Regions from separate parts of the Flavobacterium sp. XN-5 genome, predicted to be linked through region 1. Evidence: riboswitches for the same ligand, from Rfam matches in the RefSeq annotation. Region 1 holds a riboswitch; the other holds the start of a gene.
What was found. A riboswitch is a leader RNA that binds a small molecule or an ion and turns the genes downstream of it on or off. The one in region 1 is predicted to bind S-adenosylmethionine.

Region 1 (16,118 bases):
GGACTTTTGTTCATGTGGATTAAGAGATCGTGGGTATTAAAACAAGACGCCGGAGATGGTAAGATGAAAGAAATTTCAGATTATATATATGAAGGTGCATTGGCTTTCTTAAAAGCCGAATATAGATTATTAACCTTCTTCGTTATTGGAGCGAGTATAGTTTTAGCAGGGCTGTCTTATTTTGTTCCTACAACACATATTTTAATAGTAGTTGCCTTTATTTTTGGTGCCTTTTTCTCTGCTTTGGCTGGGAATATGGGAATGAAAATAGCAACCAAAACAAATGTTAGAACTACACAAGCAGCAAGAACAAGTTTACCACAAGCACTTAAAGTTTCTTTTGGCGGTGGTACCGTAATGGGACTTGGTGTCGCAGGCTTAGCTGTTCTAGGATTGACTTCCTTCTTTATCTTTTTCTTCCATTTCTTTATGAATGGAACATGGAGTAATACGGAGGATATGACAATCGTTTTAGAGACATTAGCTGGTTTCTCACTTGGAGCTGAATCAATTGCCTTGTTTGCTCGTGTGGGAGGTGGTATTTATACAAAAGCAGCCGATGTTGGTGCTGATTTAGTAGGAAAAGTAGAAGCAGGAATTCCAGAGGATGACCCAAGAAATCCTGCTACAATCGCTGATAACGTGGGTGACAACGTTGGAGATGTTGCCGGGATGGGAGCTGATTTATTTGGTTCTTACGTAGCGACGGTTCTAGCCGCTATGGTTCTTGGAAATTATGTTATTAAGGACATGGGAGGAAGTATTCAAGATGCTTTTGGAGGTATCGGACCTATTTTATTGCCAATGGCAATTGCAGGTTTCGGAATATTGTTTTCGATTATCGGAACTATGTTAGTTAAAATTACAGATCAAAATGCAAAAGAAGCACAAGTACAAAAAGCCTTAAACATAGGGAATTGGGTTTCCATAGGTTTGACAGCAATAGCTTGTTATTTCTTAGTCCAATATATGTTGCCTGCCAATATGAAAATGGAATTCTTTGGCGAAGGCGTACAAGACATATCTTCTATGAGAGTTTTCTATGCTACGATAGTTGGATTGATAGTTGGAGCAGTTATATCATCTGTTACGGAATACTATACAGGATTAGGGACGAAACCAGTTATGGCTATTGTTCAAAAATCAAGCACTGGAGCAGGAACTAACGTAATTGCCGGTTTAGCAACAGGAATGATTTCTACATTTCCAACAATTTTATTATTCGCTGCCGCAATCTGGACTTCGTATGCACTTGCAGGATTTTACGGAGTAGCATTGGCTGCTTCGGCTATGATGGCAACTACAGCGATGCAGTTAGCGATCGACGCTTTCGGACCTATATCTGACAACGCAGGAGGAATTGCCGAGATGAGTGAATTGCCAAAAGAAGTACGTATGCGTACTGATATTTTGGATTCTGTAGGGAATACAACGGCAGCAACAGGAAAAGGATTTGCAATTGCTTCGGCAGCATTGACTTCGTTAGCATTATTTGCTGCTTATGTAACATTTACTGGAATCGATGGAATCAATATTTTTAAAGCGCCTGTTTTAGCCATGTTATTTGTGGGTGGAATGATACCGGTTGTTTTTTCTGCATTAGCGATGAACTCTGTTGGTAAAGCCGCGATGGATATGGTGTACGAAGTTCGACGTCAGTTCAAGGAAATTCCGGGAATCATGGAAGGAACTGGCAAACCGGAATATGCAAAATGTGTAGATATTTCTACTAAAGCTGCTTTGCGCGAAATGATGTTACCTGGAGTTTTGACAATAGGTTTTCCTATCGCGATTGTAATTCTTGGGAAAATAGTTTATGGAGATAATAATCAATTAATCGCAGAAATGCTTGGAGGCTATATGGCTGGAGTCACTGTTTCGGGTGTGCTTTGGGCTGTTTTTCAAAATAATGCTGGAGGTGCTTGGGATAATGCTAAGAAATCATTTGAAGCTGGTGTTTTGATTAACGGTGAGATGACTTATAAAGGGTCTGACGCACACAAAGCTGCCGTAACTGGAGATACAGTTGGAGATCCGTTTAAGGATACTTCTGGGCCTTCTATGAACATCTTGATTAAATTGACTTGTTTAATAGGATTAGTAATGGCGCCAATTTTAGGGGAAGGAAGTCACACCATTTCTGAAAATCCAGTAGCAACTGAAATAATTTCGAAAGAAGTTTCTATAGAAAAATCAAATATTGATGGTAAAGTGACAGCAACTGTTACTACAATAACAAACGGTAAGGAAGATACTCAAATCTTCGAAGGGACTGATGCTGAAGTTCAAGCAAAAATTGACGCTTTAAAATAATATTTATTCGTTTTATTATAAATGTAAAATGCCTCATGAAAGTGAGGCGTTTTTTATAGGTACATAAAATAAAATTGCAGAGTACGATAGTTCACTTTATATTATTGGTGTTTTTTCAATCGTCAATAGGTAGCAATAGCAACTACGATTAATGTAGCAAATAGTACCATGCCGGAGCCAACAACTATTCCTATATTTCCAATGGTACTGGCAGTTTTGTTTTTTAAGTGAACGTTTTTTACATCGTTTTCAATAATATTGACTTTTTCAGTGCCGCCTTTAACTTTTAAATGACCGTAATATTTACCATCTAATTTTTCTATTTTTATGAGTTTTAGTTCCGCGCCATCTACTTTGGTGATTAATACTTTTCTGTCAGAAGCTACTGCATCATCTAATGAAACAGTTTGGTTTTGGTATACAACACAACTTTGAAATAGCAGTCCTAAAGTTAATAGGGCGCAAATAATTTTACACTTAATTTTTTTTAATTTCATTTCTTTAGAATTAAACCAATGTTGGTGAAAAGAGATTTTGTTACAATATGAGCTTGGTACATAAAGATATATAAAATAAAAATGCCTCGAACAGCGAGACATTTTTTTATGATTAGTTTTTTTTTATTAAGAAGGTAAGATTATGTTTAAAATAATCCATTTAACTCAGCGTTGATCTTGTTTAAAATAGTCCCCAAATCTTCAGGATTGTCTACAAAGTTAATATTGTCTACATCAATAATTAGCAATTTTCCGCGATCGTAGGTGTGAATCCAAGCCTCGTAGCGTTCGTTTAATCGGCTTAAGTAATCAATAGAAATCGAACTTTCATACTCGCGACCTCTTTTATGTATTTGCCCCACTAAATTAGGGATTGAACTTCTTAAATAAATTAATAAGTCAGGCGCTTTTACAGTAGATTCCATTAATTCAAATAGCGAAGAATAATTCTGAAAATCACGATTGGTCATTAAACCCATCGAATAAAGGTTAGGTGCAAATATATGTGCGTCTTCATAAATCGTTCTGTCTTGAATGATTTTCTTGCCGCTTTCTCGAATTTGAATTACTTGACGGAAACGACTGTTTAAGAAGTAAATCTGTAAATTAAATGACCAACGTTCCATTTGGTGATAAAAATCATCCAAGTACGGATTGTCAACTACATCTTCATAATGGGGCTCCCATTTAAAATGTTTTGCTAATAAACGGGTTAGAGTCGTTTTTCCTGATCCAATATTTCCTGCTACTGCTATGTGCATTACGGTGTTGTGATTTTATAATTCATAATTCCCTTAGATGTAAAAATAGATAAAATTTGGTCTTTGTAATAGAATTTTTTAAACGTTTTTTCTGATAGTTCAATCTCATGTTTTTGCTTTTTCTCGAAGTCTTCAAGAAACAACTTGTTATTTTTGGAATAAATAAATTGATGTTCATTTATAATTTCGATGGCATCAAAATCAGGGATCTTGCCTTTCGTTTTTATCCTTCCAAAAATATCGCACGTATACCAATTGTTTTTGTTGTCTATCCAATAAAAGGAGTTAAAATCAGTTTGATAGTATTTGATATTTTCTGCAAAAGCGGTGCTTATCGTTTTATATTCGTTTTTTAAATAATTAAATAGACCCAGTTGTTGATTTAAACTATTATAAATCCAAAGCTGATTGTGCGCTGCAATTCCAGTTGCTGACGCCAGTATCGAATTTTTGTTTTCTGAAAAATTTAATTGTTGGATTTCGTTTAAGTGGTTGTCAAGTAATACAACCGCGTTAAAATTTTCATAGAACAGAGTAATTTTTAGCGGGTTTTGAATGTCGATTTTGGTTATTTCTCCAAAAGAAGTGTTTTTATATTCAAAGGACTGCGCATCTTTGAACTTGAATAAAGTATTATTCCTTATATAATAGTAGAAATCAAATTGATCTTGCCCCAGGTAATTATCGGCTTTTATGTCAAGAGAATCTAATTTTTTGACGAAAATTTGTTGGTTTTGTCCAAAGACAAATGAAAGTGAGAGAAGAGAAAAGAATAAAAACAGCTTTTTCATAATGGAAGCAAAGTACAAAAAAAACGGTAGAATTGTAGTTGATACTAAGTACTTCGTACTACGTTGTTGAGGTTGCTTTTAAATAGAAAACCAGCTCAATTGAGCTGGTTTTGATATATTCAGTTGAATCTAATTACAATCCAAAAGCGGTTTTCACTTGGTCAACAAAATCTAGTTTTTCCCAGGTAAATAAGTCAACTGTAACTGTTTTTTCATGTCCGCCTGGAGCAGAGAATGTTTTAGTAACAGTTTCTGGCGTACGTCCCATGTGTCCGTAAGCAGCAGTTTCGCTATAGATAGGATTTCTTAGTTTTAAACGTTGTTCAATAAAATAAGGACGCATATCGAAGATAGCTTCTACTTTTTTAGCAATTTCTCCGTTTGTCAAGTTTACTTTAGATGTTCCATAAGTATCAATAAAGATTCCCATTGGTTTCGCTACACCAATAGCGTAAGAAACTTGAACAAGAATTTCATCAGCAATACCTGCAGCGACTAAGTTTTTAGCAATATGACGTGTAGCATAAGCAGCACTTCTATCTACTTTACTTGGGTCTTTTCCAGAGAAAGCACCACCACCGTGAGCTCCTTTTCCACCGTAAGTGTCTACAATGATCTTTCTACCTGTAAGTCCAGTATCTCCGTGAGGTCCTCCAATTACAAATTTACCCGTTGGGTTAATGTGGTATTGAATAGCATCATTAAATAAATGAGCGTGAGCAGGATTCTTTGCAATGATTCTTGGAATCAAAATCGAAACTAGATCACTCTTGATTTTGGCAAGCATGATTGATTCTTCATCAAAATCATCATGTTGAGTCGAAATTACAATAGCATCAATACGCGTAGGTTTGTTGTCATCGCTGTATTCTAATGTTACCTGTGATTTAGCATCAGGACGTAAATAAGTGATTTCCTTATTTTCACGTCTAAGAATAGCTAATTCCTGCAGTAATTTATGAGATAAATCTAGTGCCAAAGGCATAAAATTTTCAGTTTCATTTGTAGCGTAACCAAACATCATTCCTTGGTCACCAGCTCCTTGATCTTCAGGATTTGCTCTGTCAACACCTTGGTTTATATCTGCAGATTGTTCGTGAATCGCAGAAAGAATACCGCAAGAGTTGGCTTCAAACATGTATTCGCTCTTAGTGTAACCAATTTTTTTGATCACATCACGAGCAATTTGTTGAACATCTAGATAGGTATTTGATTTTACTTCACCAGCTAATATTACTTGTCCAGTTGTAACTAATGTTTCACAAGCTACTTTAGAATCAGCATCGAATGCTAAGAAATTATCAATTAATGCGTCTGAAATTTGATCTGCAATTTTGTCTGGGTGTCCTTCACTTACAGATTCTGACGTAAATAAATATGCCATAATAAATAGTATTTTAATATTAAGGGAGGAAAAATAATTGCGGGAAATACTAAAGAAGAGTTTCTGCTTTAGCATTTTTTCTACTGAAAATTTTTCAGCATTCATAATGAATTCATTTCATTATGAAGAGGTTGCAATCAGTTCAAATTTTTCCTCTTGTAATTGAGTGCAAAGGTATGAAACCATTTTGAATTGCAAATTAAACTTAACTTTTTTTTTAATTAGAAGTTAGCTATTCTTTTTATTTAAAAAAGGAACTAGCTAGTATCTGTATTGTTAGTGAAATTTATTTCTTAAAACTGAAATAATATTTTGTTTATTTTCCTCTGGATTCATAAGATTACTTTAGCATTGTTGGTAAGGTTGTTTCGATACAATATTTTTTGCGGCTTTTTTCTGAATTATTATTTGATAAAAATGTTAGCTAACTGATATTATGACGGTTAATCGACTAAGTTTAATTCATTACCTGCAGTTTGTTAAATTTGTTAAAATCTTCCAAATGTTAGGCACAACAAATGGACGTTAGGATATAGAAAGACTAATTATTAACCATAAAATATTTTATCATGAGCGCAAACGAAAAGTTTTTAGTAATGGAAAATACAGGAACTGCAAAACACAATGTTGGAAATTCTAAATGGGATATGTGTTTAGACGACTATAATAATTACGTTAAAGAATATAATAAGCACTATTTAATGGCTCAAAATGGAGATTTACGTTCATTGTCCTTATATCCGTATATGAAAGAAAAATGGGAAGCGGTTAAAAAAAGGCTTCTTAAAGCGTACAATAAAAAAATGTTAAGCGAGCGACAAGTAAGAAGAGTGGTTAAAATTAATATGAAGGTTGTTAACGCTTTTTTTAAGTGATTTTAGAACTTTTGAGAATCCATTGAAAAATGAATTAGTAGGACGTTCCCATGCGAAAATAAATAGTATTCTTGTTTTTTACTGTTCGTAAGAAAAGATAAAGCTTTTTGAAAACTATTGAAAATAAAAATAACTGCAGTTAAAATTCTGATAACGGATTAAGATTAAAAGGAAAAATAAAACGAGTAAAAATTAGTGTCATGGAAACTTTAAAAACAACTGCGGTAGAGTCGAATTTTCAATTTACGACAAAAAACGAGGCGAAGGGCGAGCCAAAAAATAGAATAGTTCATCCAAGGATTCAAGCCAAAAAAACGAAAATTGTTGGTTCCAAAAGTGCTTCAAACTTATTGTTGCTTCAAATGTATTCTCAAGAGAATGATATATTGTTTATATAATTTGAAAGGTGTTTTAAAAATAAAACAAACAATTAGGATTCAAAGACGAAATTCAATTTTTATTGAAAATAAGATTGAATTTTATTAGAAATATTTGATTATTGGTATTTTAACAGAATGTTTTTTATTTGTTATTTTTTAAAATATATTAGGATATATGAATTATTGTGAGGAAATTTGTTTCAACAAAAAAAGAAATAGAATGAGTTTAAATGTTTGTAATAAGATGAAAGCCATGCAGGATAATTCCTGGGGTAGTCTATTGCTTTAATTTTAAATCTTAAATATAGCAAAAGCTTTCCTCAAAAAGGGAAGCTTTTTTTTTTTTTGAAATTGAACAAAGATATTTTTTTAAATAATAAATAATAATTCAAAAATGATCAACCTTAATTTTATGCAAATCAATAAACGTGTTGCCAAATCAATGATTTGTGCAAAAGTCATGATGTGTGTTTGTTTCAGGTGATTCCGAAAGTATAAGTTTATAATACAACTTAAAACCCTTTTGGATAGCTGTCTGAAAGGGTTTTTCATTTAATAAAAAAGAATAAAACTAAAAAACTAAAATTATGAGCACATTTAAATTTGAAACGAATGCCTTACATGCTGGACATGATGTAACAAAACACGCAGGGACAAGAGCAGTACCTATTTACCAAACATCATCTTATGTGTTTGATAATTCAGAGCATGCGGCTAATCTATTTGGATTAACCGAAGCAGGTTTTATTTACACGAGATTAAATAATCCAACAAATGATATTTTAGAACAACGCTTAGCGGCTCTTGAAGGAGGAATCGCGGCAATTGTTACCGCATCTGGAACAGCAGCAATTGCAACAGGTTTATTGACCATGTTAAAAACGGGAGATCACATTGTAGCTTCAAGTAGTTTGTACGGTGGGACATTCAATCTACTAAATGCTACTTTGCCAAGATTAGGTATTACAACTACATTCGTAGATCCTTCGGATGCGCAAAATTTTGCAAAAGCTGCCAATGACAATACCAAAGTGATTTTTGTAGAAAGTTTAGGTAATCCTAAACTAGATGTATTGGACTTAAAAGCGATAGCGGCAGTAGCTAAAACTTTAAAAGTGCCGTTTGTAGTTGATAATACGGTTGCTTCACCTGCTTTGTTAAACCCTATTGCGCATGGAGCAAATATTGTAATTCATTCACTAACTAAATATATCTCTGGTAATGGAACCTCATTAGGTGGTGCTATAATTGATGCTGGAACTTTCGATTGGAGTAGTGGTCGTTTTCCTGAATTCACAGAACCTAATCCGGGTTACCATGGTTTAGTTTATCATGATGCGTTAGGTGCTGCGGCTTATATAGCAAAAGTTAGAATCGAAGGATTGCGTGATTATGGAGCGGCTTTGAGTCCTTTCAATGCTTTCCAAATTATTCAAGGGTTAGAAACCTTATCTATTCGTGTGAAAAAGCACAGTGAAAACGGATTGGCTTTAGCGCAATGGTTAGAGTCGCAAGATCAAGTATCTTGGGTGAATTATCCAGGATTGAAATCAAGCAAGTATTATAATTTAGCACAAGAGTATTTACCAAAAGGACAAAACGGATTAGTGACCTTTGGTTTGAAAGGAGGTTTTGATGCTGCTAAAAAAGTAGCGGATGACACAAAATTGTTTTCGCTTTTAGCAAATATTGGTGATACAAAATCATTAATTATTCATCCATCTAGCACAACGCATCAACAATTGTCAGAAGAGCAGCAATTAACTTCTGGAGTTTCTAAAGATTTAATTCGTCTTTCTGTCGGGTTAGAGGATATTGAAGATTTAAAGGCGGATCTAAAAGCTGTTTTTGATTCATTGTAGTTAGATCATTTTTAAAGTTTTATTTAATTCTAAAGATGATTTTTGGATATAAATAGTGGCAAACGTTAATATTGACCATTTTTTCAATTTGTCACATGAAATTATCGTTAAATCAATGTGAATCATTTGGAAATTATAGAATTAAATGAGATATTTGTTGAAGAAAAATACCAAAAATGAATTTAAATATTTATAAACAATTTTTAGTCGCATCGAAGAAATTCGGGAGCTTGTAATTGCATTAAAATTATATAAAAATATAATATAGCAAGAGCCTCCCAAGATAATTGGGAGGCTTTTATTTTTAAAAAAAGTTTTATTTCACAATAGAAAAAGCTAATGAAGATATTTTCAAATAAAAAGATTCAGATCCTTGTCGCAATGTTTTGCGAGAAGGTCTGTTGATACTAAAAGTATAAGTTTTTATGACTTTAATCCTTTTGGTATTTTTTCCAAAAGGATTTTTTTTATAGTGATTTTTGAGAAAATAATAGAAAACAAACAACTTAAATACAGATATCATGAGTGCAACAAACAAACTTTCAAGAGTATGGGGATTTCTTAGAAACATAAGAAGCAAAAAAAGCAGGAACAATATAATTGCAATCGATGAACTAATCAACCCAAGATTAGGGATGAATATTGCAAACGGAGAAAAAGCTAAAAATGTTGTCAACTCATTACAACTTTTGATGTATTCAAAAGAAAATGATACACTTTTTATTTAATTGAAAGTTATTCAATATAGTTTTTTACACGCGAGGAATTTCTGAATTGTTTGATTCAGCGAGCTCTTGCGTTTTTTTTGTTAAAAATATTTTTAGCTAATAATCAGAATCATAAAAGTTTGGTTGTTATAAAAATATGTAGTTAATTTGCAGTATTAAGTTCACAAACGTATTGAAATGTTATAAAGAAAGGACGAGGGATTAGACCCAGTGAAGCCTTAGCAACCCTTCGATTTATCGAAGAAGGTGCTGCATTCTACCACGCCAAACGTGGAAAGATAACAACAAGAATTTTTCTAGTATTTACCTAGTTTTTTCTTTCTAATATTTCCAAATACAAATCAAAAATCATTAAAGATTTGAAATTGGAAAATAAACTAACAAATATAACCCTACAAAACTTCACCACACATAATGGTGCTTTTTATGCTACCCTAAACTTAAGTTTTCAGGTTTTTGGCGCTCCATTGCATACCGCTCCCATTATTTTAATTAATCATGCTTTGACCGGGAACTCACAAGTAATTGGTGAATCTGGATGGTGGAATGATATAGTGGGAGTAGATAAAACCATTGACACCAGAAAATATACTATTGTCGCTTTTGATGTGCCAGGTAATGGTTTCAATTCGGCTACTATCGAAAATTACAGAGATTTTATAGCAAGAGATATCGCTAGGATTTTCATCGAAGGCCTTCGGGTTTTAAAGATTGATACTTTATTCGCGCTCATCGGCGGTTCTGTTGGTGGAGGAATTGCTTGGGAAATTTTGGCATTAGAGCCTAAATTGGCTCAAAACTTTATTCCCATTGCTACAGATTGGAAAGCGACTGACTGGTTGATTGCTAATTGTTATTTGCAAGAGAAAATCCTAAATAATTCAATAAAACCTATTGAAGATGCGCGTATTCACGCCATGTTATGTTACCGCACGCCAGAATCTTTCAAAGAGAAATTTAATAGAGACATCAACGTACAACTAGAAACGTTTCAGGTGGAAAGTTGGTTGAATTATCATGGAGAAAAATTAGAAAAAAGGTTTCAGCTTTCGGCATATAAAATGATGAACCAACTTTTAAAAACGATCGATATCACTCGGAATCACGAGTCTATTGAGACCGTTATTTCAAGAGTGGATGCCAATATATACATAATTGGAATTAATTCGGATTTGTTTTTTACAGCAAAGGAGAATAGAGAAACTTACAATGAGATTAAAAAATTTAAAAATAATGTATTCTATAGTGAGATAGACTCACAGCACGGGCACGATGCCTTTTTGATGGAATACGAACAATTAGACAATTTATTAGAAGTTGTTTTCAAAAATAAAAAACAGATGAAAATAGTAAAATTTGGCGGTAAATCTTTAGCAAATGGTGAAGGGATTAATACCGTTTTGGATATTATTGAGGGTAAAATAAAGAGAGAAGAGAAAATTGCAGTAGTAGTTTCGGCAAGAGGAAAAGCAACGGATGAGCTAGATGATATTCTAACTATTGCAGCCAAAAGCGGAAATTACAAACCACTTTTAGAAAGTTTTAAAACCTATCAAAAAGATGGTTTTGATGCAGTTGATTTTTCGACTGAATTTGATAAATTAGATAAACTTTTTGAAGGTGTTAGCTTGATTGGGGATTATAGTGTGAAGATTCAAGATCAGATTTTAGCGCATGGCGAAGTACTTTCGGCTAAATTATTGGTGTTTTTATTGAATGAAAGAGGTATTCCTGCAAAACTAGCAGATACCAGAGAATTAATTATAACGGACTCCAACTTTGGTAACGCACAACCTTTAGACGCTGTTTCGAAGAAGAATATCATCCAAATTTTTAAAGATAACAAAGATGTTGTTTTGGTAATTACTGGTTTTATTGGTTCGAATGATAAACACGAGACCACGACTTTGGGTAGAAACGGAAGTAATTATAGCGCATCGCTAGTTGCAAATTATATTAATGCGGAGGAATTACAAAACTTCACTCATGTTAACGGAATCTACACTGCCAATCCTGAATTGGTTTTAGATGCTAAAAAGATTGAGACTTTGTCTTATAATGAAGCAAATGAAATAGCTAATTTTGGAGCAAATATTTTACATGCCAAAACCATAATTCCATTATTAGAAAAAAATATTCCACTTCGAATTCTGAATACTTTTAATCATGAAAATAATGGAACTTTAATCACTGCTAACTCTGATGCTGCGGGAATTAAGACTCTTTCAATATTAGAAAATGTCTCTTTAGTAAATCTGGAAGGCAGAGGATTATTAGGGAAAACGGGTGTTGATGCTCGAATTTTTAAAGTTATGGGCGATAATGATATTAGTGTAAGTATCATATCTCAAGGATCTTCTGAAAGAGGAATCGGGTTAGTTGTTGCGGCTGATAAAGCGACAAAAGCCATGATCGAATTAGAGAAAGAATTTGAAAACGATTTCTATTCTAAGGATGTCAACAAGATTACTGTTGTAGATAATGTATCTGTGATTTCGATTATTGGACAAGATTTAAGTACGTTTCATAAGCCTTACACGGCATTGATAAAAAACAAAATTGTGCCTATTCTTTTCAACAATACTGTAACCGGTAAAAATGTAAGTTTAGTTGTCAAAAAAACGGAACTTTATAAAGCATTAAATGTTATTCACGGAGAGATTTTTGGCGTAGCCAAGAAAATAAACATTGCCATTTTCGGACATGGATTAGTGGGAGGAACTTTAATTAACCAAATATTAGAGTCGGCGGCTTCCATCGAAAAACGAAAAGACATAAAGCTTAATGTTTTTGCTATTGCCAATTCTAAAAAAGTATTGCTTAATAAAAGCGGAATCAATGCAAACTGGAAAAAAGAGCTTGAAACGGATGGAGTTAGTTACACTTTAAATGATATTATCGCTTATGCAAACGAGAATCATTTAGAGAATTTGATAGCTATTGATAATACCGCATCTGCAACTTTTGTAGAAAATTACATTCCGCTGGTTGATAGTAGTTTTGATTTAATTTCGTCAAATAAAGTAGCTAATACATTGAGTTATGGTTTTTATAAAGAATTGAGAAGTGTCTTAGAGAAAAATCAAAAGAATTATTTGTATGAAACTAATGTGGGAGCGGGATTGCCGTTAATTGATACTATTAAATTACTACATCTTTCTGGTGAAAATATCACCAAAATAAAAGGAGTTTTCTCCGGAACATTAAGTTATTTATTTAATCATTTCTCTTCGAAGGATGTTCCGTTTAGCGAAATATTAAAAGAAGCAATTGATAGCGGATTCACAGAACCAGATCCAAGAGAGGATTTATGTGGGAATGATGTGGGTCGAAAATTACTGATTTTAGCTAGAGAATTAGACTTGCAAAACGAGTTTGAGGAAGTTGATATTCAGAATTTAATTCCAGAGCATTTACGCGAAGGAAGTGCTACTGATTTCCTAACGAAGCTAAAAGAATTTGATTCTATTTACGATAAAATAAAAAGCGAGCAAAAACCAAATCACGTGTTGCGATACATAGGGGAACTATCAGGAGATTTACAACATGACAAAGGAATTCTAGAAGTAAAACTAGTTTCCGTACCTTCGGATACTGCTTTAGGTGGTTTGAAAGGTTCTGATTCTTTCTTCGAAATATATACTGAATCTTATGGAGATCGCCCAATCGTAATTCAAGGAGCTGGAGCCGGTTCTGCCGTTACTGCCAGAGGAGTTTTTGGAGATATTTTGAGGCTGTCTGATAGAGGGTAGAAAAATGATCAGTGGTCAGTTTTTTAGTATTCAATAAAATAAATAAAAATCCGTTGCAATCGTTTTTAAATCTGCGGCATCCGCGTCCAAAAATAACGTGATCAACGTTCAAAAAATACATTATGAAAATTACATTAAACAGAGTAAATGACAACTTCCATTTCGAATTGAAAAACGAACGTGGACACATAGTTAACGTAGACAGCCGACCAGAATTTGGTGGTGATGATCAAGGTCCAAGTCCGATGGAATTAGTTTTGATGGGAGTTGCTGGCTGCAGCGCGATTGATATGATTTCGATTCTAAAGAAACAACGCCAAGAAATCACTTCTTTCAAAGCTGAGGTTGAAGGAGAACGTGTTCAAGTAGGCGAAGCAAAACCGTTTAAAGATATTTACTTGGTTTTTTACTTAGAAGGAAATATAAAAGAAGACAAGGCAGCAAAAGCCGCACAATTGTCTTTCGATAAATACTGTTCGGTTTCTAAAACATTAGAACCTACAGCAACCATACATTATAAGGTAGTTTTGAATGGTGTGGAATTAGCTAAAAATTAAAAGTAAAATTAGTTGTTTAAGAAAAACTGTGAGTTGAATTTAATAGTTCCAACGACTTTAAACCTTAAACTTTAAACAAAATATAAAATGAACGAAGAAGAATTTGGTTTTGAAACCGAAGCCATCCGTACCCAATTAGAACGTACCCAATATTTAGAGCACTCCGTGCCATTATACTTAACTTCTAGTTTTGTATTTGAAGACGCTGAGGATATGCGTGCCTCATTTGCCGAAGAGAAAGATAGAAATATTTATAGTCGATACAGTAATCCGAACACTAACGAGTTTGTGGAAAAAGTGTGCAAGATGGAAGGGGCAACTGCTGGTTTTGCTTTTGCTTCAGGAATGGCTGCCGTGTATTCAACCTTAGCTGCATTATTGAAATCTGGCGATCATATTGTTTCTTCCAGTAGTGTTTTTGGAGCGACACATTCCTTGTTTGTTAATTATTTTCCAAAGTGGAATATTCAAACATCGTATTTTGATATTAACAAACCCGAAACTATTGAAAGTTTCATCACAGCTGATACAAAGATTCTTTTTGCGGAATCACCTACGAATCCAGCCGTTGATATTATAGATTTAGAATTGCTTGGTAATATTGCCAAAAAGCACAATTTGATTTTAGTAATCGATAACTGTTTTGCAACTCCTTATTTGCAGCAACCTATAAAATGGGGAGCGCATTTGGTGGTGCATTCTGCTACAAAGTTAATGGACGGCCAGGGACGAGTTTTAGGCGGAGTAACTGTTGGTGATCCTGAATTGATTCATAAAATCTATTTATTTTCCCGACTTACAGGTCCTTCTTTGTCTCCGTTTAATGCTTGGGTTTTATCGAAAAGTTTAGAAACTTTAGCGATTCGATTAGATAGACATTGTGAGAATGCTTTAAAAGTGGCTGAGTTTTTAGAACAGCATCCTAATGTTAATAAGGTCAAGTATCCATTCTTGAAATCCCATCCGCAATATGAAATTGCCCAAAAACAAATGAAATTAGGTGGCAACATTGTAGCTTTTGAAATAAAAGGCGGACTAGAAGCAGGGCGTAACTTTTTAGATAAAATAAAATTATGTTCGCTTTCGCCAAATTTAGGAGATACCAGAACGATTGTTACACATCCAGCATCAACAACTCATAGTAAATTATCTGTTGAAGAGCGTCTAGCAGTAAGTATTACAGATGGTTTAGTACGTGTTTCTGTGGGATTAGAAACCGTTAAAGATGTAATAGCTGACTTAGAGCAAGCATTGTCTTAAATTTTAGATTTGTGATTAACGATTTTAGATTGTAGATTTGGTTTTAATAATTTAGACTTCGACAAAGAATCACAAATCACTATAAATGCTTTCAAAGAAAACAAAATACGGAATTAAGGCATTGACATTTTTGGCACGCCAAGAAGATCAAACACCAGTTGCCATTGCTGATATTGCAAAAAGCGAAAATATTTCGGTTAAGTTTTTGGAAAGTATTTTATTGCTTTTGCGAAATTCCGGTTTTTTAGGTGCGAAAAAAGGAAAGGGCGGTGGTTATTATTTAATTAAAGACCCAAAAGAAATTAATATGGCCAAAGTCTATCGCATTCTAGAGGGGCCAATTGCCTTGCTACCTTGCGCAAGTCATAACTTTTATGAAAAATGCGATGATTGTACTGACGAAGCTGCGTGTGCAGTACGTAAATTAATGACCGAGGTTCGAGATAATACCTTGATGATATTAGAAAATAACTCTCTGGCCGATATTGCATTTTAGAATGTTTAACGAAGAGAACAATTTACAAGAAAAAGCCCCATTCATTGAATAATCACAATGAATGGGGCTTTTGTATTAGAAGTATGTCGACTTAGAACACCAGTTTATATCCCACGAAAAATAACATAATTGCAATTGCATTTCTAAGGTATAAATCAGGAACTTTTCCACTCATCATGCTTCCAACGTATATTCCAGGAAGTGAACCCAATAGTAACTGTCCTAGCAGTTCTAAATCTAAATTTCCCATAGTTGCGTGTCCTAAACCAGCGACTAGAGTTAAAGGTACAGCATGCGCGATTTCGGTACCAACTAATTTTGGCGTTGCTAAAAGTGGGTATAAGAAAAATAAGGTAACAGTTCCTAACGCTCCAGCTCCAATAGATGTTAATGTTACAGTAGCGCCTAATAGAATTCCTATAGCTACGGTTAACAAGTTTTGTGTCTTACTCTCACTGTGGA
Region 2 (16,118 bases), on a different contig from region 1:
ACAACAAATGTTACGGGGCATTTTGCATACTTTGCAGAAGAGATCTTTAAGCAGAACTATACCGCCGCAATTACATTTTTTTTTTTACTCTTTTTTTCTTAGCTGGCGCTTTTATATCAAATTTTTTAGCTGAATTAGTAGCCGTAAAACATCCAAATCTATCACATGTGATTCCGATATCACTGGAGATACTAATTTTGGTTTTAGTTGGTTTTTTTGGAGTAAAAGGCGATTTATCAACGATTTCGGGAAAATGTATCGCTTTTTCATTGCTTTTTTCAATGGGAGTACAAAATTCCTTAGTAACGCAAATATCAAACTCAATTGTAAGAACAACCCATTTAACGGGACTTTTTACTGATTTAGGAATCGAATTATCGCAATTGTTTTTTTACAAAAAAGCAAACGAAAGAAAAAGATTGAAGACTAGTATTTATCTGCGATTATCAATCATTGTCTTCTTTTTTATAGGTTGTATCTCAGGTGGATTTTTGTATACTTTCTTCGAAATAAAAAATCTTTTTGTCGCTGCTTTTTTCCTTTTAATAGCACTTATGTATGATTATCTCCGATTACAATTCTTTGTCATCAAAAGAAAAAAATTCACTCGTATTCCTAATTAAAATAAATAATTGAAAATAATGCTGCTGTGGCAATAAAAATCCAAAGTAAAATACCTTGAAATAACGGTTTCAAACCAACAGATTTTAGCACATTGAAGTTTAATCCAGCTCCAATTAAGAATAAAGTAAGTGTTAATCCAATTTTTGCAAGTGAAACCAAGCTAGGAGCGACAAGTGCAGTTTGAGGAATATAGGTATTTAGTAACATTGCTAAAATAAACAATCCAATAAAATACGGTATTTTGACCTTGCTAGACTTGTTTTTAAATAAAACTGCTGTAAGCAAGGCGACTGGAATAATCCATAATGCTCTGGCGAGTTTTACCGTAGTTGCAATTTGTAAGGCTTCTGGTCCATATTTATTAGCAGCACCCACGACGGAACTTGTGTCATGAATTGCTATCGCGCACCATAAACCAAACTCTTGTTGTGAGAGATCCAACCAGTGCCCGATTGCGGGAAATAAAAACAGCGCGATCGAATTCAAAATAAATATAACTCCTAAAGCCACCGATGTCTGTTTATCATCTGATTTTAGCACTGGTGCAATCGCTGCAATGGCACTTCCACCACAAATAGCAGTTCCGCAAGAAATTAAATGAGCCGTTTTCTTTTCGATTTTGAACCATTTTCCAATAAAAAAACCTAAAATTAAAGTGCAAAATATAGAAGCTACTGTAAATATAAAACCTTCTTTTCCAGCAGATAGTGCACTGTTTACATTCATACCGAAGCCGAGTCCAATAACCGAAACTTGCAACAAGATATTAGTTGCTTTGTGATTTAATTCTAAAAATGGATGACCTGATAAGTTAGCGACAACTAAACCCAATAATAAAGCAATTGGCGGAGAAATAGTACCTGTAAGACACAGGACGATTAATATCCCAAAGATAATTTTCTGAAGTCTAGGATTAAGGTTAAGAAAAGTAGCACTGTTATTATTAATTATGGATTGCGTTTTCACAATAAATTTATTTAATTATTACCATACAAAGGTCAGCAGTTTATATGACTTTCACTAAGCATAATTAACAATCTCCTATAACTTCAGGTTATAATGTCTTGAAATTTTTTTAATAAACAAGTCTGAAAGAGCGTCGGTTTTTCCTTGTAAACTAATGATGTAAAAAAAACGTTCCATTACTAAATTATCGACATCAAGAATCACTAGTTCGTTGTTTTTCAGTTCGTTTTGAATTGCATGAATCGAAATAAACGCAACGCAATCAGAGTTCATTAAATACGACTTAATGCTTTCGGTACTTCCCAATTGCATTTCGACAGTTAACTCAGACATCTTAATTTTTAAAGGTTTTAAAGCATGTTCTATCACTTCCAATGTCCCTGAGCCTTGCTCACGCAATAAAAATCGCAATTGCAGTAGATCGTGCTTTGTAATTTCATCTTTGTTGACCAATGTATTTGTACTGTTACATACAAGTACCAATTCGTCTTTCAAAAACGGAATATATTTAATTCCTTTATTTTTTGATTGCCCTTCTACAATCCCAATTTCAATTTCTTTGTTCAATAAGGCACTTTCAATTTGTTCTGTGTTTCCATTTCGCAAATTGAAGTTGATTCCCTGCATTTCTTGATGAAAACGGGCTAATATAGGCGGAATAATATATTGAGAAATTGTTGTACTCGCTCCTATTCGCAGCATTCCACGTTGCTCATTTATTAGCGCACCCATTTCAAAATCGATTTCACGGTAGATTTCAAAAATAATTTTGGTGTATTTTAATAATTTTTCTCCCGCTGCAGTCAAGGAAATTTTGGATCCCGTTCGGTCAAAAAGTTTAATTTTATACGATTCTTCTAGTTCTTGTATGTGCTTGCTTACTGCTGGTTGTGTTATAAATAGCGCTACTGACGCCTTTGTAAAACTCAGTCTGGTCGCGACCGTGTAAAATACTTTTAATCTGAAATCCATTGTAGTATGGTGTTATTTATAACATGCCGTTGTATTTCCTAACAAACCATTCCGTTGCTAATAGTGAGACTATTAAAATCAACAATATAACCCAATCAATCAATGGTGATCTGGTTGTCTTGTTTTTTTCTATCGCCTTAAAATTTTCATCTTCTAAAAGTGATTTGATCAATACCGCCACCTGGTCCGGAGAATATGCTTTGCCTTGTGTTAGGGTTGCCAGCTGATTCAATTTTTCCACATCGGGATTAACAAATTGTTTTTCCCTATCGAAATCCAAAATTTCAAAACGGCTGGAATAACTAGTATTTGAATTCAACTCTTTTACGGTAAAAATATAATTCCCTGCAGCAAGTCCGTCTAGATTGACTTTATAGAATGCATTTCCTTTTAATAAATCGTAGTTTTTTGTTTGCTTCGTCTCTGTATTTGTTACGATTATGGTCAAACGGGCTTTGTCGTCAAATTCATAGTTTTTATTGAAATACTGAGCTGTGATTTCAATCGCGTCTCCAGAATTATAAAAACTTTCATGATTAACAACCAATGCTCTTTTAGAACTGCTTGACGCCAAATATTGCATTGTCTTATCTATAAAGACATCAAATTTTGAGAAGGACTGCGTGTCAACATGACTTTGTAAGCGCCATTTCCAAATATTTTCTCCCAATAGAAAGGCGTCACGTTTTCCTTTGTTTTCAGCATAAAGCAGTAATGGAGAATTGGTTTCCATACTTCTAATTTTTGAGGAAAGTAAAAAATCAGCATTTCCTTTCGCTGTAATCGTACCAAATGCATTTTCCAATGGTGGGAAATTTTCGAAACCAATATTATCAATGGCAAACAAATTAAATTGCGGGTTAAAGCTCGCCAAATAATTCTCTTTTTGATAGCTCATTTTAAATACTAAGTTACTTTGTTCTTGATTTAAAAATGAAAAATCAGTACTCGTTCCAGTGATGATAAAGCTACTTATTCCTGCTGATTTATTTTCTTCGAAAACAGATTTAAAAGCAGCAGTTGGTTGATACAAAATCAATACATTATAATCTTTTAATGAATTGATAGCTTTTGGATTAACAATAGTTACTTTACGCTGCGCATTAGATTCAATACTGCGTTTTAAAGCGCCTATATCAGGATGATTTATCGCTGTTATTAGTGCAATATTTGTCTTTTGATCGATTACTTCGATAGCAAAATTCTTAGTGTTATTGTAACTGTTCTTCTCTTTTTCTGGACCACTAATTGTTGCTTTGAATATTTGGGAACCAATTTTATTTGCAGCTAAAAGGACATTTATCACGGCCGTTTTTTTCGAAGAAGAAAAAGAAATACTTTGTTTTACTACAACTGAATTTCCTTCCGAAATAGTAAAATTAGCTACTATGTTTTTGTTACCTGAATAATTCAAAAACACTTCTACTGGAAATTTATTCTTATAAAACGCATATTTATTGACATTGATATGGCCAATTTTTAGATCAACTACCTCAGTTGTATCTCCTAAGACGATAGGATAAACTTTATTTCTAGGATCAAAACTATAGACATAATCATTCCCAGAAGTCTGGTTTCCGTCAGTTAGGAGAATTGTTGGGAATCTACTATTTCTATTAATACTTTTTAATTCTTTAGAAATCCCACCCAGATTGGTCTGCGTTCCTTTAAAATCAAATTGCTCCGAAGGTTCAAACTCGGCATCAAAACGATACGATTGTATGTCAAACTTCTCTTTCAAGGCTGCGTTCGTTGCTATTCTGGTATAAGCTTCTACTGTTTTTTTATTGGCATCTAATGCCATGATAGAACTTGAATTATCTACAACAATCGCTAAAGGTGGTTTTATAATTTCAAGCGTATTCCTGGTAATTATAGGATTAATCAAAAGCAACATAATACCGAACAAACTTAAAAAACGCAAAAAAGCCAAAAACAAATTCAGTTTTGATTTGTTTTTGGCTTTATAAAAATATTGAAAAAATGATAAACAACCAGCTACTAATAATGATAAAAACAATAATAGTATAGTGGTTGTAGTCATATTTTAGTATTATTTAATCATCAATTATAAGTTATTTGTACTGATACTGAAAACTGAATACCGATCACTATTTTTTAAGTAAGCATTCCTCCGTCAACATTCATGACTTGACCCGTAATATAGGCGCTCAAATCTGATGCAAGAAAAAGACATGCATTAGCAACATCTTCAGTAGTACCACCTCTTTTCAAAGGAATTCCGTCTCTCCATCCTTGAACTACATCATCATTCAATTTTGCAGTCATCTCCGTTTCAATAAATCCAGGTGCAATCGCATTACAACGAATATTGCGCGAACCTAATTCTAGAGCTACCGATTTTGTAAATCCAATAACACCAGCTTTAGAAGCGGCGTAGTTGGTTTGACCCGCATTACCTTTCACTCCCACTACACTACTCATATTAATTATTGATCCAGCGCGTTTTTTCAAGAATGTTCTTTGAATCGCTTTTGTCATATTAAAAACAGATTTCAAATTGACATCAATAACTTGGTCAAAATCTTCTTCAGACATACGCATTAAAAGGTTGTCTTTAGTGATTCCAGCGTTGTTGATTAAAATATCTACAGTTCCAAATTCAGCTAGTACGGCATCCACCATAGTTTGTGCTTCATTAAAATCAGCAGCGTTTGATTGGTATCCTTTGGCTTTAATTCCAAGTGCGTTCAATTCATTTTCTAATGCTAAAGCCGACTCAACAGATGAACTATACGTAAAAGCAACATTTGCTCCGTGTTTTGCAAAAACTTCAGCGATTCCTTTTCCTATCCCGCGACTTGCGCCTGTTATAATGGCTACTTTTCCTTCTAGTAATTTCATATTATAAAATAAGTTTAATATTTATTTGAAGCTATTCCTGCTATCCACTGCAATCTTTCATGTTTTTAAGAAAAAACATAAAAGGATTTTCGTTGCTATCAGGGCTAAAAACGAATTGTCAAATATAGAGTAATTCCTTTCTTAAAAAAAATTTCAAATTCAATAAAATTGCGTCATTACAGCAATTTATACTTTCAAAAACTTTTTCATCCATTTATCGCAATGTGAGCTATAAATTGCAAATAAAGTAAATGCGAATAAAAACAAATGATACCAAGCATTACTGATTAAATCAAAGAAGTCTAACTTCCCTGTTGCAAAACTTAAAATCAACAAAACCTGAGCACCGTATGGTAAAATACCCTGAACAATACAGGAGAAAATATCTAAAATAGTGGCTGTTTTTTTAGGGTCTAAATGATATTCGTCGTTTATTTCCTTAGCAATAGGCCCAGTAATTACAATCGATACTGTATTATTGGCTATTGCCAAATTAGCAAATCCAACTAGCGCACCAACTCCTGCCTGCGCTGATTTTTTACTTTTGATACGGCTTTTAATTTGGTATAATAAAAAATCAATTCCACCTGCTTTATCCACCAAAGCAGCTAAACCTCCCGTAAGCATTGACAATAAAAAAATATCAGTCATAGAAGTAAAACCTTCGTATATTTTTTGGATAAACTCCATAAATGTAAAAGAACCGCTAAAAAAACCGATGATACCCGCTAGAATTGTACCAATAAGCAAGGTGGAAAACACATTTAATCCTACCAAGGCCAGAACAATTACTAATAGGTATGGAATGATTGGAAGCCATTCAAAACTTGCTTTAGGCAGCTCAACAGCAACAATATCTGAATTTAAACCTAGGTAAAAGAATAAAATTATAGTAATTACCGCGGCTGGAAGTGCAATAAATAAATTGACTTTAAACTTGTCTTTCAGTTTACATCCTAAAGATTGAGTTGCCGCAATAGTAGTATCTGAAATCATGGACAGATTATCTCCAAACATGGAACCACCCAATAAAGCACCTGAAATTAAAGGCAATGAAGCGCCACTTTTATCTGCTAATGTCACCGCTATTGGTCCTATTGCTACAATCGCACCCACAGAAGTTCCGGAAGCAGTTGATAAAAACCCAGCAATTAAGAATATTCCTAATGGAAAATAAGCCACATCGATAGTACTGATTCCTAAATTTACGACAGCATCGACACCACCCATCGCTTTACTAACCACCGCAAATGCTCCCGCAAGTAAATAAATCAAACACATAGTCATGATTTTACTTTCGCCACAACCTGCAATTAAAGTCGCTACTTTTTCGTCTGTGGAGGACTTGAATAGTAAAAAGGCAGCAATAATCCCTACTATTACCGCAATTGGAGATGGAAATGCATAAAAATCATCCAATACAATTCCGGCACCTAGAAAAGTAAAAATAAAAACAAACAGGGGAATCAAAGCGTACGGGTTTCCTCTTTTATTCGAAAAAATAGTCATAAAATTAATTTTAATATGAATTAAATATGACGAAAAACAAAAGCTAAAAAATGGGAATTAAACAACATTTTTTCCAAAGGATTTGGCTTATCGTTTTAGCACCTTGCTCGTTGTTGCAGGTTGCTATCTCATAAAGAGATTCGTGATAACGGCTGCAAATGTAATAAATTCATGAGATTTAAACGATAAAATCTGATAATTTTTTATAAAAAAAAGCCTTACCGAAGTAAAGCTCTTTTATAATAACATAGGTTGAAATGTTTTAGAATGCTACATTCCATCTTGGTAATCTACCGTTTTCATCTAAGAAGTTCTGTAAAATTTGTGCTTCTACAGCAGTTGGAATTCCTTTAGTTTTATCATTGAATGTTTCATACCACACTACTTCTAACAAACTAATATCTTCTTTAGACATTTGCGCTGGCCAAGAATATTTTCTTCCTGTTTTTGCAAATTGATGTCCTTCAACAATCTTTTCTTTTAAGCCACCATTTTTTATTTTCAAAGAGCCATCATTTTGTACTGTTCCAGTAGAACCTACCATGATTAACTCTTTCTCTTCTCCTACTGCATATACCAAAAACACACCACTTCCTTCTGAAGCATTACAAACTTGTTCTAAGCTGTCGTCTGTAGCAAATGAAAATGAGTCGCTAATCTTGAATTTTTTTAATTCCTTATACATATTATTTATTTTTATTTTATTTGGCTTTCACAAAAAAATACCCCACAATAAGTAAGGATTACTACAACCATATGTTTTATTTATTAAATGAAAAGGCTAAAAATGACCTCTTTTAATAAAGTGCAAAGATATTCTTTAATTCTATTTTATAATAAAAAAGCCCCACAAATGTGAGGCTTATTCTATTTTAGTTTAAAATAGCAAACTATCCTAAAACTTCTTTTACTTTTTTACCAATTTCAGCTGGAGAATCTACCACGTGGATTCCGCATGCTCTCATGATTTCTTTCTTAGCTTCTGCTGTATCATCAGTTCCACCTACAATAGCACCTGCGTGACCCATTGTACGACCAGCTGGAGCGGTAACTCCTGCAATAAATCCTACTACTGGTTTACGGTTACCATCAGCTTTAATCCATTTAGCAGCATCAGCTTCTAATTGTCCCCCTATTTCACCTATCATTACGATACATTCTGTTTCTGGGTCATTCATTAACAATTCAACTGCTTCTTTTGTAGTAGTTCCAATGATTGGATCTCCACCAATACCAATTGCTGTAGTAATTCCTAAACCTTGTTTTACTACTTGGTCAGCCGCTTCATACGTTAATGTTCCTGATTTAGAAACAATACCTACAGTTCCTTTTTTGAAAACAAAACCTGGCATAATACCAACTTTAGCTTCACCTGGAGTAATAACTCCTGGACAGTTAGGCCCTATCAATCTTGCGTTTCTTTCTTTAACATAAGCATTTGCTTTGATCATATCAGCTACAGGAATTCCTTCTGTAATAGCGATAATCACTTTTATTCCTGCATCAGCAGCTTCCATTATTGCATCAGCAGCAAAAGCGGGTGGCACAAAAATAATAGTAGTATCAGCACCTGCTTGTTCTACAGCGTCTTTTACTGTATTAAAAACAGGACGATCTAAATGAGTTGAGCCTCCTTTTCCTGGAGTAACACCACCTACAACGTTTGTTCCGTACTCAATCATTTGAGAAGCATGGAAAGTTCCTTCGCTTCCTGTAAATCCTTGAACAATTATTTTGGAATCTTTATTAACTAAAACACTCATGATATATATTTTATGTGATTTTTAAAAATTGTGATGCAAAAGTAAGGTTTTGAAAATTATTTGTGGCCATTTATTAACAAAATAAATTATGCTAATTGACTCATTTGGTGGCCTCGAAATAATTTATTGTCTTTTATTTGCCAAATCGATATGAAATGTGCCATTAACATCTCTTCTCTAGGGTTTTCTATTGTTTTAACAAAATGAGAATAGCGCACGGTAATCATATCATTTTCTTCAATAATATGACTTATTCTAATCTTCGATCGAACAAATGCGCGACCTAATTCTTCAGACAGATTTATTAAAGCATCGTAGTTAAGCTGTACAAAACCCGTACTGTTATTCCAATCTACCAGAATGTCTGCGTGCAAATATTCCTTCAGCACTGCACTATCAATAAGAGCATCTGATTTATAAAAACTTTGAACGAGTTCCTTTGCTGTCATATTATTTTAATTTATTTAAAATTTCTGGAATTTTCTTAATATTAGCCAGTTGTTTTAATTTTTCTCGTGATTCTTCTATTGGTGTACCAAAATAGGACTTTCCACCTTCAACAGATTTTGTGACACCTGTTTGGCCCAGAATGACAGCTTTTTCGCCAATCGTGATTCCGCTGGTTGTTCCTACCTGTCCCCAAATAGTAACTTCATCTTCTATAATAACACAACCTGCTATTCCAGTTTGAGAGGCAATTAAACACTTTTCCCCAATTACAGTATCATGACCAACATGAACCTGATTGTCAATTTTTGTTCCTGCTCCAATAACGGTATCTCCCGTAACTCCTTTGTCAATTGTACAAAGTGCTCCAATACCCACATTATCTTTTATCACGACTCTACCACCTGAAAGCAATTGATCAAATCCATCTTCGCGCTTTTTGTAATAAAAAGCATCGGCGCCTAAAACTGTTCCAGCATGGATAATGACATTATTTCCAATTATGGTATTGTCATAAATCGCAACATTAGCATGTATTAAACAATTCTTACCTATTACTACATTGTTTCCAATAAAAGCATTAGGCTGAATTATAGTCCCTTGACCTATTACAGCTGAAAGAGAAATTGAAGCACTCGAAAACTCAAAAGGTTTGAAATGTTTCGTCAATCTATTAAAATCAGTAAAGGGATCTTCTGAAATTAATAATGCTTTCCCTTCTGGACAATCTACTTTTTTATTAATCAAAATAATAGTCGCAGCTGAATTTAAAGCTTTGGTATAATATTTAGGATGATCCACAAATACAATATCGCCCTTTTCTACAACATGAATTTCATTCATTCCAGATACTGTAAAATTAGCATCCCCAACAAATTCACAGTTGATAATAGTGGCAATTTCTTTTAGCGCGTAAACTTTTGGAAATTTCATAAATTTAGTATTCGGTATTCAATGTTCAGTATTCAGCTTGATTACAAACTGAATACTGAAAACTGTAATTTACTCTTTTACACGCTCCATGTAAGAACCTGATGCGGTATCAATTTTAATTTTATCTCCTTCATTGATAAACAAAGGTACATTTACGCTAGCTCCAGTTTCAACCGTTGCCGATTTAGTAGCATTTGTAGCAGTATTTCCTTTAATTCCTGGTTCAGCATATGTTACTTCAAGAATTACTGACGCAGGCATATCTACAGAAAGAGGTAAATCTGTTTCTGTATTAATACTTACCATGACATTTTCTCCTTCTTTTAATAAATCTGGCGAATCTAAAATGTTCTTGTTCAAAGAAATTTGCTCGAAAGTCTCCGTATTCATGAAATGAAAATCATCTCCTTCTGGATATAAAAATTGAAATTTGTGGTTTTCAACTCTCACTTCGTCAATTTTATGCCCAGCAGAAAAAGTATTGTCTAATACTTTCCCATTTGTCAAACTTCTTAATTTAGTTCGAACAAAAGCAGGTCCTTTTCCCGGTTTAACGTGAAGAAATTCTATAATCTTGTATATGTCATTATTGTACTTAATGCATAATCCGTTTTTAATGTCTGAAGTAGATGCCATTTATTTTGCTTTTGGCTATTAGCTTATGGCTATTAGCGATTGATATTTAAATTATTTATTTTTAGGCTAATAGCTAGATGCCACGAGCCAGAGCTTTCTTTAGTAATTTCCTGTATAACCTTTCATTACACCACGTGACGAATTTCTAATAAAATCAATGATTTCATCTCGTTCAGGAGTCGCTTCCATCTCTGCTTCAATTATTCCTAAAGCTTGAGTTACGTTGTAGTTTTTTTGATATAAAATCCTATAAATCTCTTGTATTTCTTTGATTTTTTCAGATGTAAAACCTCTTCTTCTCAGTCCAACAGAATTGATACCTACATACGACAAAGGTTCTTTTGCCGCTTTAGTAAACGGCGGCACATCTTTTCGCACTAATGAACCACCCGAAACCATGGCGTGATCACCAACACTAATAAATTGATGAATAGCAGCTAAGCCACCAATAACAGCATGATTCCCAATAGTGACATGTCCACCTAATAGAACACCGTTAACAATAATCGCATTATGACCAACGATGCAATCGTGAGCAATATGAGCCGCAGCCATAATTAAACAATTGTTGCCAATTACAGTTTGTCCAGATGCTACAGTTCCTCTATTAATAGTCACACATTCTCTAATCGTACAATTATCACCTATAATTGCTAGTGATTCTTCTCCACCAAATTTTAAATCCTGTGGAACAGCAGATATAACTGCGCCAGGAAATATATTACAATTTTTTCCAATTCTCGCGCCTTCCATAATGGTAACATTAGATCCTATCCAAGTACCGTCTCCAATAACTACATTATTGTGAATTGTTGTGAAAGGCTCAATGACAACATTTTTGGCGATTTTCGCACCAGGATGAACATATGCTAATGGTTGATTCATCTACTTTTTTTTATAATTTATATCTATAAAATAAAAACCATGAAAGGGTATGTTTCAGGGCCTTATCCTATCATTAATTTATTGCTTTCTAGCAATTTGAGCCATTAATTCGGCTTCTGCAACTAATTTACCATTAGCGTAAGCATTTGCTTGCATATGACAAATTCCTCTTCGAATAGGTGTTATCAAATCACATTTAAAAATTAAAGTATCACCAGGTAATACCTTTTGTTTGAACTTAACATTATCAATTTTCATGAAATAAGTCAAATAATTTTCAGGATCTGGAACCGTACTTAATACTAATATTCCTCCGGTTTGTGCCATTGCTTCTACAATTAAAACTCCTGGCATTACTGGTGCTTCTGGGAAATGCCCAACAAAGAAATTTTCGTTCATTGTAACATTTTTCATCCCTACCACATGACTTTCAGACATTTCGATAATTCTGTCAATCAATAAAAACGGAGGTCTGTGTGGAAGTACAGCCATAATCTTATGGATATCCATCAAGGGCTCTTGGTTTAAATCAAAAACAGGAACATAATTTCTTTGTTCGATTTTTATGATTTTAGCCATCTTTTTAGCAAATTGTGTATTTACAAAGTGCCCCGGTTTATTAGCAATAACTTTACCTTGTATTTTTGTTCCAATTAAAGCTAGATCCCCTACAACATCAAGTAGTTTGTGTCTGGCAGCTTCATTAGGATAATGTAATGTCAGATTGTCTAAAATCCCATTTGACTTCACATTAATATCTTCTTTTCCAAAAGCAACTTTCAAATTCTCCATAGTAGCCGCAGATATTTCTTTATCTACATACACAATAGCATTGTTCAAGTCTCCTCCTTTAATTAAACCATTTTCTAATAATGATTCTAATTCATGCAGAAAACTAAAGGTTCTTGATTCTGAAATTTCATTTTTAAATTCAGAAATGCTTTTCATAGTTGCATTTTGAGTACCTAAAATTTTTGTACCAAAATCAACCATCGTAGTAACACAATATTGATCACTTGGCATGATTAAAATTTCGCTTCCGCTTTCCTCGTCAGTAAATGAAATAACTTCCTTTACAACATAAACATTGCGTTTTGTGTTTTGTTCTTCTACCCCTGCTTCTTCAAGTGCTTGAACAAAATATTTAGACGAACCATCCATTATAGGCAGCTCTGAAGCATTTAATTCGATAATAACATTATCTAAATCACAACCAACTAGGGCCGCTAACACATGTTCTGGCGTTTGTATTTTTACTCCAAGTTTTTCTAAATTGGTTCCTCGTTGTGTATTTACAACATAGTTTGCATCTGCTTCAACAACAGGATGTCCTTCTAAATCTACTCGGACGAAAGTAAAACCATTATTTACCGGAGCAGGTTTAAAAGTCATTGTAACTTCTTTACCAGTGTGCAATCCAACTCCTGTTAGCGAAACTTCTGTCTTTATAGTTTTCTGTTTAACCATTATTCCCGATTTTTTGGTTTAATATTTGTTTTTTTAATTCTTCTAATTCTGCGACGATCTTTGGTAAATTTTTAAAGTGGACATACGATTTACTGTAATCGTTGTAACCAAATGTTGGACTTCCTTGTAAGATCTCCGCATCTTTGATGTTTCTTCCTACTCCGGATTGCGCCTGAATTCGAACATTATTCCCAATGGTTAAATGTCCTGCAATTCCTACCTGACCACCAATCATTGCGTTTTTCCCAATTTTAGTAGAGCCTGCAACACCAGTTTGAGCTGCAATTACGGTATTCTCTCCTATTTCCACGTTGTGACCAATCTGGATTTGATTGTCCAGTTTCACTCCTTTTCTTATGATTGTAGAGCCCATTGTAGCTCGATCTATAGATGTACAAGCTCCAATGTCTACGTTGTCTTCTATTATGACATTTCCTATTTGCGGAATTTTTTTAAAGCTTCCGTCAGGATTTGGCGCAAAGCCAAAACCATCAGCTCCTATCACCGCACCAGAATGTATGGTACAATTATTTCCAATTACGGTTTGCTCATAAATTTTAGTTCCTGCAAAAATAGTTACATTATCGCCAATGACAACATTATCTCCGATAAAACAGTTAGGATAAATTTTTACATTGTCGCCTAAAACGACCTTAGAACCTACATAGCTAAAACTACCTAAATATAAATTCTTACCATAAGTAGCATTCTCTGCTATTACCGAAGGCTGTTCGATTCCGCTTTTAGCCCCTTTTGCCTGATCATAGAACTCTAATAATTTAGAAAAAGCCAAATAAGCATCTTCTACTTTTATCATCGTTGTCGTTATTTCCGATTCTGGAAAAAAGCTTTTATTTACAATCGTGATTGTAGCTTGGGTGCTATATATGTAGTTATTGTATTTTGGATTTGATAAAAAAGTCAGCGAGCCTTCCTTTCCTTCTTCAATCTTAGACAACTCATGCACTTCAGCATTGGGATTCCCAACAACTTCACCTTCCAATATCCCCGCTATTTGTTCTGCTGTAAATTTCATTGCGACAAAAATATAAAAAAATAGATTTTAAATGTTCATTTCCACGAGTTGTTTTGGGAAACATATGTAATATTTGGTCACTGATTTAGATAATGATTTTAAATTCAACTGATCAGAAGATTCAATAACAGTTTCTACTGTCCTATCTTTTTTCAATATTCGTATGGGTTCTGCTTCTTTGCTATAAGCTTGGTTTTTTATTTTTCCTTTAAAAATAAAATAATTAGTTTCTAATAAACTGATATTGTTTTCTAATGCAAAACGTTCTTTTAAAGGTTGTAAATCTTCACTAGGCACTTTATCGCTAGTTAATTTTATTTTTAATAAATCCCTATTAATTATCATTTTACTCATCGTAGATAAAATAAAATCATCTTGATATTGCCATTCCTTTAGAGCACTAATTATATCAAAATCATCGAGTTGAGCGAATAAATTTAAAGTCTGGGCATCAAATATATCCATTGTAACTTTATGTTGCAAGAAATAGTTCAAAGGTCTACTTGATGGTAAAACCACTCCTTTTAGAGTTAGTTCTTTGGCACGTTTTAGAATTCGCGTCAAAATCAATTCGGCCGCTAAGCTGGTTTTATGCAAATAAGCTTGCCAGTACATTAAACGTCTGGACATCAAGAATTTCTCAACAGAATAAATCCCTTTTTCTTCGATTACTAAAACATCATCAGCCACATTCATCATCTGAATCAATCGTTCTGAGTTAACATTTCCTTCGGCCACACCCGAGTAAAAACTATCTCTTTTTAGGTAATCCATTCGATCCATATCCAGCTGACTGGATATCAATTGCAACATAAACAAACGATGGTATTCGCCTTTAAATACTTTTATAGCTAAATCAAGTTGGCCATCAAATTCAGCGTTTAACTGATGCATAAACAACAAAGAAATTTCTTCATGGTGTACGTCTTCAACAATACTTCTTTCCATGGCATGCGAAAAAGGTCCATGTCCTATATCATGTAATAAAATGGCAATATAAAGCGCATTTTCCTCTTCTTTTGAAATTTCGACGTCTTTAAAACGCAAAACATCAACTGCCTTTTGCATCAGGTGCATGCAGCCCAAAGCATGGTGAAACCTAGTATGGTTCGCTCCTGGGTAAACAAGATATGACAATCCCATTTGCGAAATTCTTCTCAGGCGTTGAAAATAAGGATGCTGAATTAAATCGTAAATTAATGCATTGGGTATGGTAATAAACCCATAAATAGGGTCATTAAATATTTTTAGCTTATTGATTTGACTCACTATAAGTTTGTTTTTAGGTCAACAAATATAGGAAAAATAGATTTTAGTTTTTCAAAGTGTTTTTTACAGCTGTTTACTACCAGTGATACTTATAGAATACTGGCTATTTCTCGAGCTCATTTAATTTCGATAAAATTAACATAACATTAAGTTCGATTGGTTCGGTGATTTGCGAACCAATTGTATCTTTGCAAAAAAAACATGGACAATTTACAAAAAGAGAGAGGGGAACTCATTGAATTTTCCGGAATTCATTTTGCGTCTACATATAATATTCCTCCACTAGCAGCGAGAATTTTAGCATTACTGATCATTGACGGATGCAAATCGGGATTGACCTTTGAGAGTTTAGTCGAAAAATTATCGGCGAGTAAGAGTTCGATATCCACAAACCTGAATTTACTCCTTAAAATGGAGAAAATAAATTATTTCACAATTGCTGGTGATCGAAAAAAATATTTCAAAGCTTCTCCATTAAGCGAACGACTTTTGAATTATAAAAAAATGCTGGAAGCGGAAAAATTCCTTGTTAATAAAATGCTTCATTATCGCGAACAAACCATTACATGTCCTCAAGAAAAATGCAATTTGGAGAATGTAAAAGCATATAAAAATCACATTGAAGAAATGGAGGAACTTTTTGTAAAGACCATTGCTGAATTTAAAATAATAGAAATCGATAATAACAATAATAATCAATAATTAATCAAATTTAACAAGATGAAAAAAATTTCATTACCACTAAT

Region 2: linked by a shared signal. The riboswitch ahead of FQU23_RS05670 (Na+/H+ antiporter NhaC family protein) and the one ahead of thrA (bifunctional aspartate kinase/homoserine dehydrogenase I) in region 1 are both predicted to bind S-adenosylmethionine.

Annotation. Positions count from the first base shown of each region.
Region 1 is NZ_VOGZ02000009.1:55,123-71,240, reverse strand. It holds gene FQU23_RS13950 (sodium-translocating pyrophosphatase) at 1-2,313, shown strand, start outside; gene FQU23_RS13945 (hypothetical protein) at 2,436-2,810, opposite strand; gene FQU23_RS13940 (deoxynucleoside kinase) at 2,957-3,571, opposite strand; gene FQU23_RS13935 (hypothetical protein) at 3,571-4,362, opposite strand; gene metK (methionine adenosyltransferase) at 4,496-5,746, opposite strand; gene FQU23_RS13925 (hypothetical protein) at 6,316-6,621, shown strand; gene FQU23_RS13920 (hypothetical protein) at 6,822-7,019, shown strand; gene FQU23_RS13915 (O-acetylhomoserine aminocarboxypropyltransferase/cysteine synthase family protein) at 7,589-8,863, shown strand; gene FQU23_RS13910 (hypothetical protein) at 9,385-9,591, shown strand; SAM riboswitch class I at 9,769-9,876, shown strand; gene thrA (bifunctional aspartate kinase/homoserine dehydrogenase I) at 9,957-13,343, shown strand; gene FQU23_RS13900 (OsmC family protein) at 13,466-13,900, shown strand; gene FQU23_RS13895 (trans-sulfuration enzyme family protein) at 13,988-15,160, shown strand; gene FQU23_RS13890 (RrF2 family transcriptional regulator) at 15,246-15,656, shown strand; gene FQU23_RS13885 (sulfite exporter TauE/SafE family protein) at 15,748-16,118, opposite strand, start outside.
Region 2 is NZ_VOGZ02000002.1:81,429-97,546, forward strand. It holds gene FQU23_RS05645 (YoaK family protein) at 114-623, shown strand; gene FQU23_RS05650 (YeiH family protein) at 616-1,521, opposite strand; gene FQU23_RS05655 (LysR family transcriptional regulator) at 1,666-2,562, opposite strand; gene FQU23_RS05660 (hypothetical protein) at 2,579-4,606, opposite strand; gene fabG (3-oxoacyl-[acyl-carrier-protein] reductase) at 4,681-5,427, opposite strand; gene FQU23_RS05670 (Na+/H+ antiporter NhaC family protein) at 5,614-6,936, opposite strand; SAM-I-IV-variant riboswitch at 6,994-7,090, opposite strand; gene FQU23_RS05675 (hypothetical protein) at 7,199-7,621, opposite strand; gene sucD (succinate--CoA ligase subunit alpha) at 7,827-8,699, opposite strand; gene FQU23_RS05685 (nuclear transport factor 2 family protein) at 8,786-9,148, opposite strand; gene FQU23_RS05690 (UDP-3-O-(3-hydroxymyristoyl)glucosamine N-acyltransferase) at 9,150-10,079, opposite strand; gene efp (elongation factor P) at 10,149-10,715, opposite strand; gene lpxA (acyl-ACP--UDP-N-acetylglucosamine O-acyltransferase) at 10,815-11,600, opposite strand; gene FQU23_RS05705 (bifunctional UDP-3-O-[3-hydroxymyristoyl] N-acetylglucosamine deacetylase/3-hydroxyacyl-ACP dehydratase) at 11,679-13,067, opposite strand; gene lpxD (UDP-3-O-(3-hydroxymyristoyl)glucosamine N-acyltransferase) at 13,060-14,103, opposite strand; gene FQU23_RS05715 (HD domain-containing protein) at 14,131-15,372, opposite strand; gene FQU23_RS05720 (GbsR/MarR family transcriptional regulator) at 15,574-16,074, shown strand; gene FQU23_RS05725 (efflux RND transporter periplasmic adaptor subunit) at 16,093-16,118, shown strand, end outside.